Regions from separate parts of the Roseibium sp. R5 genome, predicted to be linked through region 2. Evidence: predicted binding sites of a transcription regulator. Region 2 holds the regulator's gene; the other holds the start of a gene.
What was found. The regulator PhoB, encoded in region 2, activates phosphate uptake and scavenging genes when phosphate is short. The targets are predictions, from matches to a motif close to TGTCATNNANCTGTCAT.

Region 1 (7,301 bases), 1.8 Mb from region 2:
TTAACGTTAGGTGAAGGTCAGCAAATAGGTCGCGGAACATAAGTTGAACCCCGATGCCATGCTCATACTACCACAGCGATAGAGACCAAGACTATCGCAACTATTTCCAACTGACGGTCACCTGCGCTGAGGAACTGAAATGCCTGACAAATTCCGGCTTCGGTGTTGTCTAACGACAATCAAACAACAGTTTTATTCAGCCTGTGAACCTTGAACGGCCACGCCAGCACTTAACGCTACGATTACCATAAGCAGAGAAAGCCCGGCGAACGTCACGGGCAAGCCGATCCCGTCCGCAACGAAACCGATCATCGCAGGCCCCAATAATATTCCGCCATACCCGGCTGTTGCGACCGCTGCAATCGCGGCGCCTTGCGGCATGACCTTTTGCCGCCCTGTTAGGCTGAAGAGCACCGGGACAATATTGCAGACCCCGGCCCCGATTGCCGCAAATCCGATCAGCGACACAGCCAGGTTGCTCGCCGTTGCAACGAGCAGAATACCGGCAATGGTGATCACCCCGCCCCAGAGCAGGATGTTTCTCGGACCAAACCTGGCAACCACCCGGTCGCCCAGCAAACGGCCGATCGTCATCGTAATTGAAAAACACATGAAGCCAATGCCGCCCTGGGCAATGTTCACCAGCCCCTGATCTGTGATCAGCGCAGCGCTCCAGTCCAGAACAGCTCCTTCGGTCAAAAACGTGATGGCGATGAGGAGTGCCAGAAGCAGGACAACGCCTTTCGGGAAAGCCCCGCCCGTTGAAGAACCGCCCGTGCGATTAGGGAGCAGCCGGGGGGCCGCTACAATCAGAAGCAGGAGGCTTGAAAGCGCAATCAAGCCAGCAGATGCGAACGGTGACAGGCCGAGCGTCAAGAAAAGCGTGACGCCCCCAGCCCCGGCAAATCCCCCAATGCTGAACTGGGCATGGAACCCCGACATCAGCGGTTTGTCCGATCCACTCTCAACATCCACCGCATGGGAATTCATGCCGACTTCCATGACACCGAGGAAGCTCCCGAACAGGAAAACCGCGATGGCCATGAGCGGGATCGTCTCTGCATACCCAAGAGCCGGAAATCCGGCAATCAAACCGATCCCGGACCCGACAATCACTCGCCGGCTTCCAAATGCGGCGCATAGAGGTCCGGCAAGCGGCATGAACAGAACCGAGCCAATACCGAGGCACAAGAGCAAAAGACCAAGCCCGGCATCATCAACGCCAAGTCTTTGTTGTGCAAAGGGGATCAACGGTGACCATGCTCCCATGGTCAGTCCGCCAATGAAAAACACCAGCCGTGTTGCAAGCCGCGTTTCGAACCGGTTGAGGCTCAAGGCAGCATCATGACCCGTCACCGGTCGCAGTCCTTTTGTGTTTTGCAGGGCCCGGCTTGCGATCCAAAATCCTAGGTCGCCGGGGTCAGAATTTCGTTTTCAACAGAGCGGAAAACGTCGACATGGTCAATGTTCATTTGCTGGATGCCGCACGTGACCGCCAGTTCGAACACGTCGCGATCATCACCGTCATAAAAGAGCTGCGTGATGAGCCCTGCATCCCTTGCCGACGCGGCAAGATCAGGGTCCAGGTTGTGCGCTTGAAACTCCAAAATTGCCGCGCCTTGCGCGACCGCCCGTTCAACCGAGCCGACATGATCAAACAAGACCATGAGCCGGAGATCAGGAACACGGGCCCGTGCCTCTGCGCGAATGGCTTGATCAAAGGAGAACGTCCAGGCTGTTTCCAGGAGACCGTTGGCCTGGAGCATGTCTCTGACCTTCGCCGGGTCTCCTTCTTTGATCTCAGCATAGACCGAAATCCGCTCCCGGCACGCCTTCAGAAATGCATCAAACCGCGGCACACGTTCGCCGGAAAACTCTTCAGAAAACCAGGAACCTGCATCAAGTCGGTCGATCTCAGATGAGAGTTTGTCGGCAAACCGGCCCGAGCCGTTCGTGGTTCTATCCAGCGTGTCATCGTGAAAGACGTAGAGGACACCGTCGTGGGAAGGACGGACATCGAGCTCAACCACTTCCGCGCCTGCTTCAATCGCTTTTTCCAGAGACGCAAGAGTGTTTTCCGGGGCTTTGAGGCTGAGGCCACGATGGCAAACAATAGCTGCACGGTTCATGGATATGCTCCAGAAGGTTCGGGGTCAAAGCACCGGCGATGTTGAAGGGAAACGAATCTCGATTGATCGAGACACGAAAGAGATGCCTGAAGACTTTGATACCTTCATGACACATATCACGTTCACCAAACTATAGATTGTTTCAAGGTCAAAAGCGGCCGCTTTGGTCACTATCAACTGTTGCCGAGCGCAGTTGTAGATCTCGCAGAAACTTCCAATCTTTTCGATAACTCGCCGAGTCGTTTTTCCGAACCATCCGGCGGAATTATGACAAATTGTTCACCCTCAATAAACAGTCAGTCAAATTGCAGCTTTTGAAATACAGCTTATGTGATGGATCAGCGTTCCCCATGGAACGTCTTCAACAGTCTTATTGATGAGGTTCCAAAATGATCCGTCTTGCTACATCTGCCTTTGCCCTGTCCGTTCTCGCTGGCGCTGCTGTCGCTGAACCGGTTGCGTTCGACTTCGACAAGTCCCACTCCAACCTGTCCTTCACATACGATCACCTCGGCTACTCCACCACCGATGGCCGTTTTGGCGACTGGGATGGCACTCTTTTGATCGACAAGGAAACCCCGGCCAATTCCTCGATCGAGTTCACCATTCAGATCGGCAGCCTCGATACGTTCTGGGCAGATCGCGACAAGCACCTCCTGAGCGCCGACTTCTTTGACGCTGAGAAATTCCCTGAAGCTACCTTCAAGAGCACAAGCGTCGAGCAAACCGGCGAGAAGCAGCTTGAAGTGACCGGCGATCTCACAATCAAAGGCATCACGAAGCCGGCGACCCTGACCGTTGATGTCAAGGCAATGGGTGAGCATCCGATGGCGAAGAAGGAATCGGTTGGTTTTGCCGTAAACACCGTGATCAAACGATCTGACTACGGCATGGACATGTTCGTGCCCTATGTAGGTGACGAGGTCAAGATCACGTTCCACACCGAAACGCTGACGACTGCCGCAACAAACTAATCTGCGAAGATGCGGGGAGCCTTGTTGAGGCTTCCCGTTTGCCGAAGGAAACTGCCATGTATCGCAATACGCCAACCGGATATGGCCGGATAGCCATTTTCTTTCACTGGACCATGGCCCTGCTGATAATCGGCATGCTCGCCTTCGGACTTTATCTCAAGCAGCTGCCGCAGACCGATCCAAACCTTTTTCAGCTCTACCAGCTGCACAAGTCCTTCGGCTTTGTTGTATTGGCGCTTGCGGCCTTCAGGCTGATTTGGCGTCTGACAAACCCTTCACCGAAACTGCCGTCCGACATGCCGGCCCTCGAAAAACTCGCAGCTCATCTCGGTCATATCGGGCTCTACTTCCTGATCTTCGCAATGCCGATCACAGGCTGGTTCATGGTGTCCGCATCGCCCTGGGGCATACCCACAGTGGTGTTTAACGTTCTGCCGATCCCGCACCTGCCCTATCCGGAGGCCCTTGGAACAAAAGAACAGGCGGAAGCCTTTTTCATGATCCTCCATGAATACGGTGCGTATCTGTTGATCGCCCTGGTGGTTGTTCACATCGCCGCTGCACTGAAGCACCACTTCATTGCCAAGGACGACACCTTGAAGCGGATGACATCAACAAAGCCGGCCCAAAAAGCGCTTGAATCACATTCCGAGAAAGCCAAAGCATGACACTGAAATCACTTGCACTCCTCAGCTGCACCTTGTCTTTCCTGACCGTGCAGCCCGCACTTGCCGCGACATGGACTGTAGATCCGGCGCAGAGCACACTTGGGTTTGAAGTCCAGCAGGGCAGCAGCGCTTTGACAGGACGGTTTACCTCCTGGGACGCATCCATCGAGTTTGACCCGGACGCGCCGGAAAACGCCGATATTTCGGCCACGATCCGTCCGGCCAGCGCCTCCACCGGCAACGCCCAATTTGACGGGACCCTGCCGAATGGCGATTGGTTTGACACCGCCGCGTTCCCGGACGCGACCTTCACCGCCGACAGCGTCGAACGGGTGGAAGGCGACAGTTACCGGGCAAACGGAACGCTCACGATCAAAGGTGTGTCCATGCCGCTCGTCCTGGACTTTACGCTGGCGATCAATGGTGACACTGCCACAGCCAGTGGCATGGCGACTTTAAACCGTCTTGAATACGGCCTTGGAACAGGTGTCGGAACAGACACCGTCGGCGATGCTGTCACCGTCACGCTCAATCTCACAGCGACCCGCTGACATTTCCTTAGGGGCTCGCGCGGTCTTCAGCCGCGTGAGGCCGCCAGACCGATGCCGCTGGCAACGAACAAACCGCCAATCGCTTTGTGCATCCGACCCATAAACCGTCGCGACAGGTGAAGAACGCTCAAACGGCTTCCAACGAAGCCGTAAATCATGGCGACCGAGAACGATACCAGCGCGATCAGAACAACCATCCCGGTCAGCTGAGTGACAGCTGTTCCCGAAGGATCGAGAAATTGGGGAAACAAAGCAGTGAAAAACACAACTGCCTTGGGGTTTGCAGCGGCGACCAGAAATCCGCTCCGATAAAGGCGCCCGGTCGTATCCGCTTCTGACCGTTTGTCTCCGCCGATATCGAGCCCGTTGGAAGCGCTGCGCCACATCGAAAAGCCAAGATAAACAAGATATGCCGCACCAGCATATTTGATGAACATGAACAAGACAGCCGATTTGGCAAGCACAATGCCGAGACCGGCGCAGGCCAAGATGGCCTGCACCACGGAAGCACTCATATTTCCAAGTGCGGTCGCAAGCACCTGTTTCCATCCATAACGCGCACCGTGGGTAAATGCGATCAATGTGCTGGGGCCTGGCACCATCGAGGCGGTGAAGACTGTCAGCGCGAACAGGGCCCAAAACGACAGGTCCATAAGTCCCCCAAAGAAAATAGCTAAATGAAAACGATCAGATCGGACGAATTTCCTGATCGCACTGTTTCACAAGCGCTCAACAAGCTCAACGGCTATGCGCCGAATTTCGAAAACCGGATCGATTGCGTCTTATGTCGGCTTGGACTCTTGCAACATTTTGCTTAAGAACACGCCACAGACCTTTTGCCAGGGGCTGAACCGTCAGCGCCTAGCCAGATCAGGAAGGCTTTTTGCATGAACGCGCCCGTCACCCCGCCAGACTATCAGCACAGCGCCCTCTTCCCGCAAGGCGAAGACACAACGCCCTATCGCAAGCTGACCTCTGACCACGTCAAAACAGCTGAGTTCAACGGCGAAGAAGTTTTGGTCGTCGAGCCGGAAGGCCTGCGCCTTCTGGCCGAAGAGGCCTTCAAGGACATCAACCACTTTTTGCGCCCCGGACACCTCGAACAGCTGCAAAAGATCCTGGATGATCCGGAAGCCACCGAAAACGACAAGTTCGTCGCCTTTGATCTCCTGAAGAACGCCAACATCGCGTCCCATGGCGTCTTGCCGATGTGCCAGGACACAGGCACAGCGATCATCATGGGCAAGAAGGGCCGGCGCGTGTGGACCTCCGGCGGCGACGAGGCATCGCTCGGTGAAGGTGCGCGCGATGCCTATTTCAAGAAGAACCTGCGCTATTCGCAGCTCGCGCCGATCTCCATGTTCGAGGAGAAAAACACCAAGAACAACATGCCAGCGCAAATCGAACTCTATTCAGAGGGCGAGGACGCTTACAAGTTCCTGTTCATGGCCAAGGGCGGTGGCTCGGCGAACAAGACCTTCCTGTTCCAGGGAACGCCGTCGCTCCTGACCCACGACCGCATGATCGACTTCCTGAAGGAAAAGATCCTGACGCTCGGGACAGCCGCCTGCCCGCCTTATCACCTGGCGATCGTCATCGGCGGCACGTCGGCGGAAATGAACCTGAAGACGGCCAAATACGCTTCCGCCCGTTATCTCGACAATCTGCCGACCGAAGGCTCCGAAGCCGGGCACGCGTTCCGTGATCTGGCGATGGAAGAAGAGATCCACAAGCTGACCCAGGCTACCGGCGTTGGCGCACAGTTCGGCGGCAAATACTTCTGCCACGATGTCCGCGTGATCCGCCTGCCGCGCCATGGTGCCTCCCTGCCGATCGGTCTGGCCGTATCCTGCTCCGCCGACCGGCAAGCCGTCGGCAAGATCACCAAGGACGGGATTTTCCTGGAACAGCTGGAAATGCATCCGGAAAAATATCTGCCGGAAATCACCGATGAACACTTGGGCGGTGACGTCGTTAAGATCGACCTGACGAAGCCGATGTCCGAGATCCTCGGAGAACTCACAAAGCATCCGATCAAGACCCGCCTCTCCCTGACAGGAACGTTGATCGTTGCCCGTGACGCGGCCCACGCCAAACTGCGCGAACGGCTGGAAGCCGGTGAGCCCCTGCCCGACTACATCAAGAACCACCCGGTCTATTATGCAGGTCCTGCCAAGACCCCGGACGGAATGCCCTCCGGTTCCTTCGGGCCGACAACGGCCGGACGCATGGACGCCTATGTCGATCAGTTCCAGGCGGCCGGCGGCTCGATGGTCATGTTGGCGAAGGGCAACCGCTCTGCCCAAGTCCGCCGCGCCTGTCAGGCCCATGGCGGGTTTTATCTCGGCTCCATCGGTGGCCCGGCTGCCCGGCTTGCCCAGGACTGCATCAAGAAAGTCGAGGTCGTCGAATTTGAGGAACTTGGCATGGAAGCGGTCTGGAAGATCGAAGTCGAAGATTTCCCTGCCTTCATTGTCGTCGACGACAAGGGCAATGACTTCTTCAAGGAACTGAATTTGGGGTGACGCAGTTGGCGGGGTGATGAACCTGCCGCCCCCGCCGTCCCGGGTGCGACCCGGGACCCAATTTTGTTGCGAAAGGTCCCGGCTCAAAGGCCGGGACGGCCACGTATTGAATGGCTTTCCGAGAAATACTGCACCAAAAGACCAAGTCTCCGTTACCGGCCCATTTCCCTAAGCATTTACGGCAATTTGAAAGCCTATTTTAAGTTGCATTCTCTATCTTCTCAGCAATTCTGACATGCGGAGGATCGGGAATGCGGCGGCAGAAATCCTTTGGAAAGCGCGATCACAGTTTTGTTCCGCAAGAGCAGGGACAGTCCCTGCCCCGCCGTCCAATCCACGATGCGGCAGATAGCTATGAGGACCCTGTCCTTGTGCGCTTTGCGACGGACACGACCTGGCCGGCCAATGCTGCTGCAGGAATTACACTGGCCGTCATTGCGACCACACTTCTCGC
Region 2 (7,301 bases):
GTCGTGCCGTGGGTTCCAGGTGCCAGCGCGGACGCAACTTCTTCGGTCGCAAGGCAAGCGCCCATCGGGAACCCGCTGCCTATGCCCTTGGCGACGGCCATCAGATCCGGATCAACGCCAGTCCACTGATGCGCGAACATTTTTCCGGTCCGGCCGACACCCGTCTGGATTTCGTCAAAGATCAGCAGGGCTCCGGTTTCATCACAAAGCTTGCGCAGAGCGCGCAGGAATTCGTAGTCGACTTCCCGAATGCCGCCCTCGCCTTGGATGGGTTCGATCGCGATCGCTGCGGTTTGCGGACCGACCATGGCTTTCAAGGCCTCCAAGTCCCCGCTGGGCACCTGATCGAAGCCCGGGGCCTTAGGTCCGAAACCTTCGAGGTATTTTGCCTGGCCACCTGCTGCAATCGTGCCGAGTGTCCGACCATGGAAAGCACCTTCGAAGGTCACGATCTGATACCGGTCCGGCTCATTGCGGTCATAGTGATAACGCCGGGCACACTTGATCGCCGCTTCCATTGCTTCGGCGCCGGAATTCACGAACAAAACCTTGTCTGCAAATGTTGCATCGGTGAGGCGCTGCGCAAGCCGCGCGCCATCCGGCATCTGATGCAAATTGGAAATATGCCACAGCTTGGCCGCCTGATCCTGAAGGGCCTGGACCAGATGCGGATGAGCATGTCCGAGCGAATTTACCGCGATCCCGGACCCGCAATCGAGAAATCGTCGGCCGTCACTCGTAACAAGCCAGACACCTTCCCCGTGATCGAATGACAGGTTCGATCTTGCGTAGTTTCCAAAAAGCGCGGACGCGGACATACCTCTTTAGTCTCCTTTGGCCGCCGGAAGCGCCACTGGTATCGGACCGTCGGAACTCCGGGGCATCGCCTTAAATTACAGGCCAAAAACGCAATGTGCCGCCAAAGCGGCGGCACGTTGCAAGATCCTTATACACTGCCGAGGTCCCCGCCTGTCAATGGAAATGGCCATTGCCGGGGTTCGGGCTGTTTTATGTAAAAGTCTCAAGGACCTCGCATCTGTTGGGGAAAAGTCCGTTCATCCCCAACTCACTGCAGCCTGACGGTTGCTTCACAAATTAACGTTATTGTAACCTTTGACTAATCAGACACGACATCTCGTGCGGCGTATCAAATAGAGGCACAAGATATGCCATAATGGACTTGCGTTCGCGTGTCCAATAACGGGATTTTGGCCAGTCACTGGCCTTGGCAAGGGGTGCGGCAATGAGTTGGACGAACGAACGGGTTGAGCTTTTGAAGAAGCTCTGGGGCGATGGTTTGAGCGCAAGCCAGATTGCGGGTGAGCTTGGCGGTGTCACCCGGAACGCAGTGATTGGCAAGGTACACCGGCTTGGTCTTTCCGGCCGCGCAAAGTCTTCTTCCTCAAGCGCAAAACCGCGCCGTCCCCGCACAACGGCCAATCCGGCGTCTCAATCGGCACCGAAACGTCCGCAAACACAGCCGCAGACCCAAGGTACCGCAGCGCTGAAGATGGAGCCGACGCCAGCCCCGGTCGCAGAGGTTCAACCCGTTGCAGAACCGATCGCTGATGTTGTTCCAATGTCCAAGCGGGCGACTATCCTGACGCTAACTGAGCGCACCTGTAAGTGGCCGATCGGCGATCCGGCGACAGAAGACTTCTACTTCTGTGGTCAAGTATCCGAAGCCGGCGTGCCCTACTGCCCCTACCACTGCAAGATTGCTTACCAGCCGGTCGCAGACCGCCGCCGGAGCGCCAACAACAAGACCAGTGTTGCCCAGGCTTCCTGATCTCGAAATACCCAAGAAAAAGCCCGCCGATTTGGCGGGCTTATACATTATGAGGCCGGAGCATGGTTTGATGCTCCGGCCTCTTTGTCATTGAGGTATGGCCTTACCTTTATGACGGTGTGTGAAGTGGTTGAGCCCTTGCGGGCATGAACCTTGCGTTCGCAAAAAAGCAGAACCCTTCACACACTTGAGGCTTCGTCGAACCGTTGAGAGAGCTTCGCGCTCGCGTATAAGGGAGACCAAGCCATGCCTTATGCTAGCCGTTTTGTCGGCATCGACATATCAAAATCCACGTTTGACGTTTGCGTTCTGCCCGATGAGCAGCGTGCGAGTTTCACCAACACGGAGGAAGGGATCGATGCATTCCTGACCTTTCTCATGCGGTTCAACTCGATAGAACGGCTGATCCTGGAGCCGACCGGCGGCTATGAGCGTGCCGTTGAGGCTGCCCTTCTGGCGGTTGGCCGGCCAGTTGCCAAGGTGAACGCCAAGCAAGTCCGGCAATTTGCCCGGGCCTGTGGCCAGCTCTCCAAGACCGACAAGATTGATGCCTTCATTCTGGCCGACTATGGCCAACGCCTGGAGACACGCCTCCTCACTCCCAGCTCCGCGGCCCAGACCCTGCTCAAGGAGCTGGTTCAAAGATACCGGCAACTGAGCCATATGATCGTTCAAGAAAAGAACCGCAGGGAAAAGCAGACCGGCAGGACGATAGCCTGGATCGAAGAAAGTCTGCGCTTTTTGACCAATCAGCGCCAGGCTGTTATCGACGACATGGAGCTTTGCATCAGGTCGGACCCGGCACTTGCCCAAAGGGCCAATGTTCTCATGTCCCTCAAAGGCATCGGTCTAAGAACAGCTTGCTTCCTGCTGGCCGACTTGCCGGAGCTGGGGAGCTTGTCCAAAGGACAGGTCGCCAAGCTCGTCGGCGTGGCCCCGCTCAACAAGGATAGCGGCCTCATGCGGGGCAAACGCATGATCTCCGGTGGACGGCGGCAAATCCGAGATGCTCTCTACGTCGCAGCTCTGCCAGCCATCCGCTTTGATCCGGTCATGAAGGCCTTCTACAAACGCCTCAAAACAAATGGAAAACCGTCAAAGGTCGCCCTCGTCGCCGTCATGCGAAAAATGATCATCATTCTCAATGCAAGGCTAAAAGAAACGATGATGGTCTCCGCTTGACTACCAACACCGTTGCTTTTTTGTTTGTCTTGAAAGTCTCGATCAGGCTGCCGTGAACTGGTCGTTGAAGGCATACCCAGCCCCGCGCACCGTGCGGATCGGATCCTTCGCCTTGCCCTTGTTCAGCGCTTTGCGCAGGCGGCCTACGTGAACATCGACCGTGCGTTCATCCACATAGACATCGTGCCCCCAAACACCGTCCAGCAGCTGTTCGCGGGAAAAGACCCGGCCTGGTGCGGTCATCAGGAATTCCAGAAGGCGAAACTCTGTTGGCCCCAAATGGATTTCCTTGGTGCTGCGCCGGACGCGGTGTGTTTCCCGGTCAAGTTCGATATCGCCAGAGCGCAGCATCGTGGACACCACCTCCGGGCTTGCCCGCCGCAAGATCGCGCGGACACGCGCCATCAGTTCGGGCACTGAGAACGGTTTGACCACGTAGTCGTCCGCTCCGGTCGACAGGCCTCTGATGCGCTCAGCTTCCTCGCCGCGCGCCGTCAGCATGATGACCGGCAAGCGCTCGGTGTCTTCGCGTGCCCGCAGGCGCCGGCACAGTTCTATGCCGGACAGTCCGGGCAACATCCAGTCCAGCAACAAAAGGTCCGGCTGGGTTTCCCGGAGGCGGATTTCCGCCTCGTCGCCGCGGACACAGGTCTCGACGGCGTATCCTTCCGCTTCCAGATTATACCGCAACAGAAGGCTCAACGGTTCTTCGTCTTCGACGATGAGGACCTTCGGCATGAATTCTCACTCCAATTCCCTCAGCCGGCACCAAAGCGCCGGCTTACAGTTCCTGCTTCACAGCCCGCTCAGGCTGGCTCTGGCAACTCACATAGCGCCGGTTTCATCAACCTTGGTGCGGTCTTCCGGAAGCCGTTCGCCCGTCACCATGAAGAAGACGTTTTCGGCAATGTTGGTGGCATGATCGCCGATCCGCTCGATGTTCTTCGCACAGAAGAGGAGATGGACGCAGGAGGTGATCACCCGAGGGTCTTCCATCATGTACGTCAGAAGTTCGCGAAACAGAGAGGTGTAGATCGCATCGACTTCGGCATCAGCTTCCTGCACGTGGCGCGCTGCCTCTGCATTGCGTCCGGTGTAGGCATCCAGAACCTTTTTCAGCTGCCCGAGGGCCAGCTCGGTCATGTGCTCGACGCCGATTGCCAGCTTCTTGCTCTGAATGTCGTTGTCGATTGCGATTGCCCGCTTGGCAACGTTCTTTGCAAGATCGCCAACACGCTCCAGATCGTTCGCGATCCGGCTGGCAGCCGTGATTTCACGCAGATCCTGCCCCATCGGCTGACGGCGCACGATCATTGCGATCAGGCCTTCCTCAACGTCCTGATGCAGCGCATCAAGACGGCGATCCTGATCAATCACGCGGCGCGCCAAATCGGTGTCGCCGGACACGAGGGCGGAAACGGCTTCTGCAAATGCTTTTTCTGCGAGACCGCCCATTTCAGCGATCCGGCCGGCCATGACGTTCAATTCGTCATCATAAGCCGTGACTGTATGTTCAGACATCCTGTGTCCCTTCGAAAAAATGTGCAATCCGGTTAACCGAAGCGGCCGGTAATGTAGTCCTGCGTACGCTTGTCCACCGGGTTGGTGAAGATATCCTGTGTCGGACCTTCTTCAACCAGAATTCCCAAGTGGAAGAATGCAGTGCGCTGAGACACGCGAGCGGCCTGCTGCATGGAGTGCGTTACGATCACAATCGTGTAATTCTCGCGCAGCTCGTCGATCAGTTCCTCAACCTTGGCAGTCGCGATCGGATCGAGAGCGGAACACGGCTCATCCATCAGGATCACTTCCGGGCTAACGGCAATCGCGCGAGCAATACACAGGCGCTGCTGCTGACCACCGGACATGCCGGTTCCAGGTTCGTCGAGACGATCCTTGGCTTCTTCCCAAAGACCCGCTTTTTGCAGGCTGGAGGCCACGATGTCATCAAGCTCAGCCCGGTTCCGGGCCAGACCGTGAATGCGCGGGCCGTAGGCTACGTTATCGTAAATCGATTTCGGGAACGGGTTCGGCTTCTGGAATACCATTCCGACCTTGGCGCGCAGCTGCACCGGATCGACCTTCGGATCGTAGATGTCTTCGCCGTCGATCTGGATGGAGCCTTCGACCCGGCAGATATCGATCGTGTCGTTCATGCGGTTGATGGTCCGCAAGAATGTCGACTTGCCACACCCGGACGGGCCAATGAAGGCCGTGACCGAACGCGGCTGGATTTCAATATCCACGTCCTTGATCGCGTGCGTGTCGCCGTAATAGACCTGCACTTTATTGGCTGAAATCTTGCTGTCGGTCATATCTGTCGCCTGTTCAATTTTCGGCATGTCATTCATGGGTACGCCTCCTTACCAGCGACGCTCGAACCTGCGGCGCAGGATAATCGCGAGGATGTTCATAGACAGAAGGAAGATCAGGAGGACGATGATACCGCCCCAGGCTTTCTCGTAGAACGCGAAGTCGGAACGGGCCGCCCAGGTGTAGATCTGTGCCGGCATCGCGGAGTTCGGGTCCATAAATCCGGAAACGAAACCGTCCGGATATCCGCGGGCCACAAAGCCGACCATCCCGATGAGAAGCAGCGGTGCTGTTTCCCCAAGAGCCTGAGCCAGACCGATGATCGTTCCGGTCAAGATGCCCGGCATCGCCAGCGGCAAAACATGATGGAACACGGCCTGCATTTTTGAGGCTCCAACGCCCAGGGCTGCATCGCGGATGCTTGGCGGCACGGCCTTCAGCGAGGCGCGTGTGGAGATGATGATCGTGGGCAGCGTCATCAGTGTCAGAACAAGACCGCCAACGATCGGCGCCGATTGCGGCAAGTGCATGAACTGGATGAACACCGCAAGACCAAGAATACCGAACACGATGGACGGAACGGCCGCAAGGTTTGAAATGTTCACCTCGATCAAGTCAGTTAACTTGTTCTGCGGTGCGAACTCTTCAAGATAGATGGATGCGGCTACTCCAATCGGCAGGGACAGGAACAACACCACCAGCATCATGAAGAACGATCCGACCACAGAGGCTCCGATGCCGGCACCGCCCGGATTGTCCACTCCAGAGTCTGCCCCGGTGATGAACGGCCAGTTGAAGACCGTCTGGATAATCCCGCTCTCGACCAGCACATCGACCAGATCAAGATCGGATTTCTGGAGGAACCGGCTGTCCGTGATATTGTCCCGGGTCAGGCGGCCATTCATGTAACCGTCAACACGGGAGGAAGCCGCCAGTTCGAAGGCAACCGGCTGACCAAGCTGGTCCGGGTTTGCCCGGTAGAACTCGCGAATGGTGCTTCCTGGCTTGCCGACAATCCGCTCAATCGCGGCAATATCGAACGGCACCTGAATGTTCTTTTGCTCAAACTGCGCGCTCATCGCTTCAGTGAACACAGCCTCGTAAGCCCGTGTCTTGAAGAGCTGGCTTTCAGCATCGTCGAACTGTTCCTGGGTGACCGTAAACTCAACGGTCAGAACCGTCCGCGTAAAGGCTGGAATGCCTTCGCTAATGATTGAGTAGGCCAGGACAACCAAGAAAAACAGACCGGCTCCGATAGCGGCAATGCCGTAAGCCTGAAAGCGTTTCTCGGACGCATTGCGTTTCTTCGTCAGCTCGTCCGTCGCATACAGTGATCGCGGCTGTGCCGACGTTTTTTCAGGCGCTTTTGCACCTTCTGGAGAAAGAGTTGCGTCGGTCATCAGTCATACTGCTCCCGGTATTTGCGCACGATGTAGAGCGCGACAATGTTCAAACCGAGCGTCACTACAAAGAGCGTCATGCCCAGCGCAAAGGCGACCAGCGCCACCGGAGATGCAAAGTCTGCATCGCCCGTCAGTTGGCTGACGATCTTCGCTGTCACTGTTGTCATTGCGTCGAAGGGGTTCAAGCTGAGGCGCGCTGCGGCACCCGCACCGAGTACCACGATCATCGTTTCACCGATGGCCCGGGAGGCTGCCAGCAGGATCGCACCAACGATACCCGGAAGGGCGGCCGGCAGAATAACCTGCTTGACGGTTTCGGACTTGGTCGCACCCAAGCCATAAGAGCCGTCACGCATGGCTTGCGGAACCGCGTTGATGATATCGTCAGAGAGCGAACTCACAAACGGGATCAGCATGATGCCCATCACGAGGCCGGCGGTCATCACTGCCGTACCGGACTGCATAATCCCGGCCCCGTCCGGCCCAAAGACCGAGACAAGAAGCGGGCCGACTGTCAGCAGCGCAAAGAGACCGTAAACGATCGTCGGAATGCCGGCGAGGATCTCAAGAAGCGGCTTGGCGACGGCGCGCACCTTCGGTCCGGCGTACTCTGA

Region 1: AC0J4F_RS15795 (glycerophosphodiester phosphodiesterase) is a predicted target of PhoB. The motif match lies at 2,225-2,241, and genes of this name have one in related genera.

The regions. Positions count from the first base shown of each region.
Region 1 covers NZ_CM146910.1:3,349,944-3,357,244, reverse strand. The annotation lists gene AC0J4F_RS15800 (MFS transporter) at 193-1,356, opposite strand; gene AC0J4F_RS15795 (glycerophosphodiester phosphodiesterase) at 1,407-2,129, opposite strand; gene AC0J4F_RS15790 (YceI family protein) at 2,519-3,103, shown strand; gene AC0J4F_RS15785 (cytochrome b) at 3,160-3,771, shown strand; gene AC0J4F_RS15780 (YceI family protein) at 3,768-4,322, shown strand; gene AC0J4F_RS15775 (LysE family translocator) at 4,349-4,975, opposite strand; gene AC0J4F_RS15770 (fumarate hydratase) at 5,210-6,847, shown strand; gene AC0J4F_RS15765 (hypothetical protein) at 7,099-7,301, shown strand, end outside.
Region 2 covers NZ_CM146910.1:5,171,054-5,178,354, forward strand. The annotation lists gene AC0J4F_RS24165 (acetylornithine transaminase) at 1-818, opposite strand, end outside; gene AC0J4F_RS24170 (GcrA family cell cycle regulator) at 1,244-1,789, shown strand; gene AC0J4F_RS24175 (IS110 family RNA-guided transposase) at 2,036-2,971, shown strand; gene phoB (phosphate regulon transcriptional regulator PhoB) at 3,014-3,709, opposite strand; gene phoU (phosphate signaling complex protein PhoU) at 3,797-4,492, opposite strand; gene pstB (phosphate ABC transporter ATP-binding protein PstB) at 4,525-5,313, opposite strand; gene pstA (phosphate ABC transporter permease PstA) at 5,335-6,684, opposite strand; gene pstC (phosphate ABC transporter permease subunit PstC) at 6,684-7,301, opposite strand, start outside.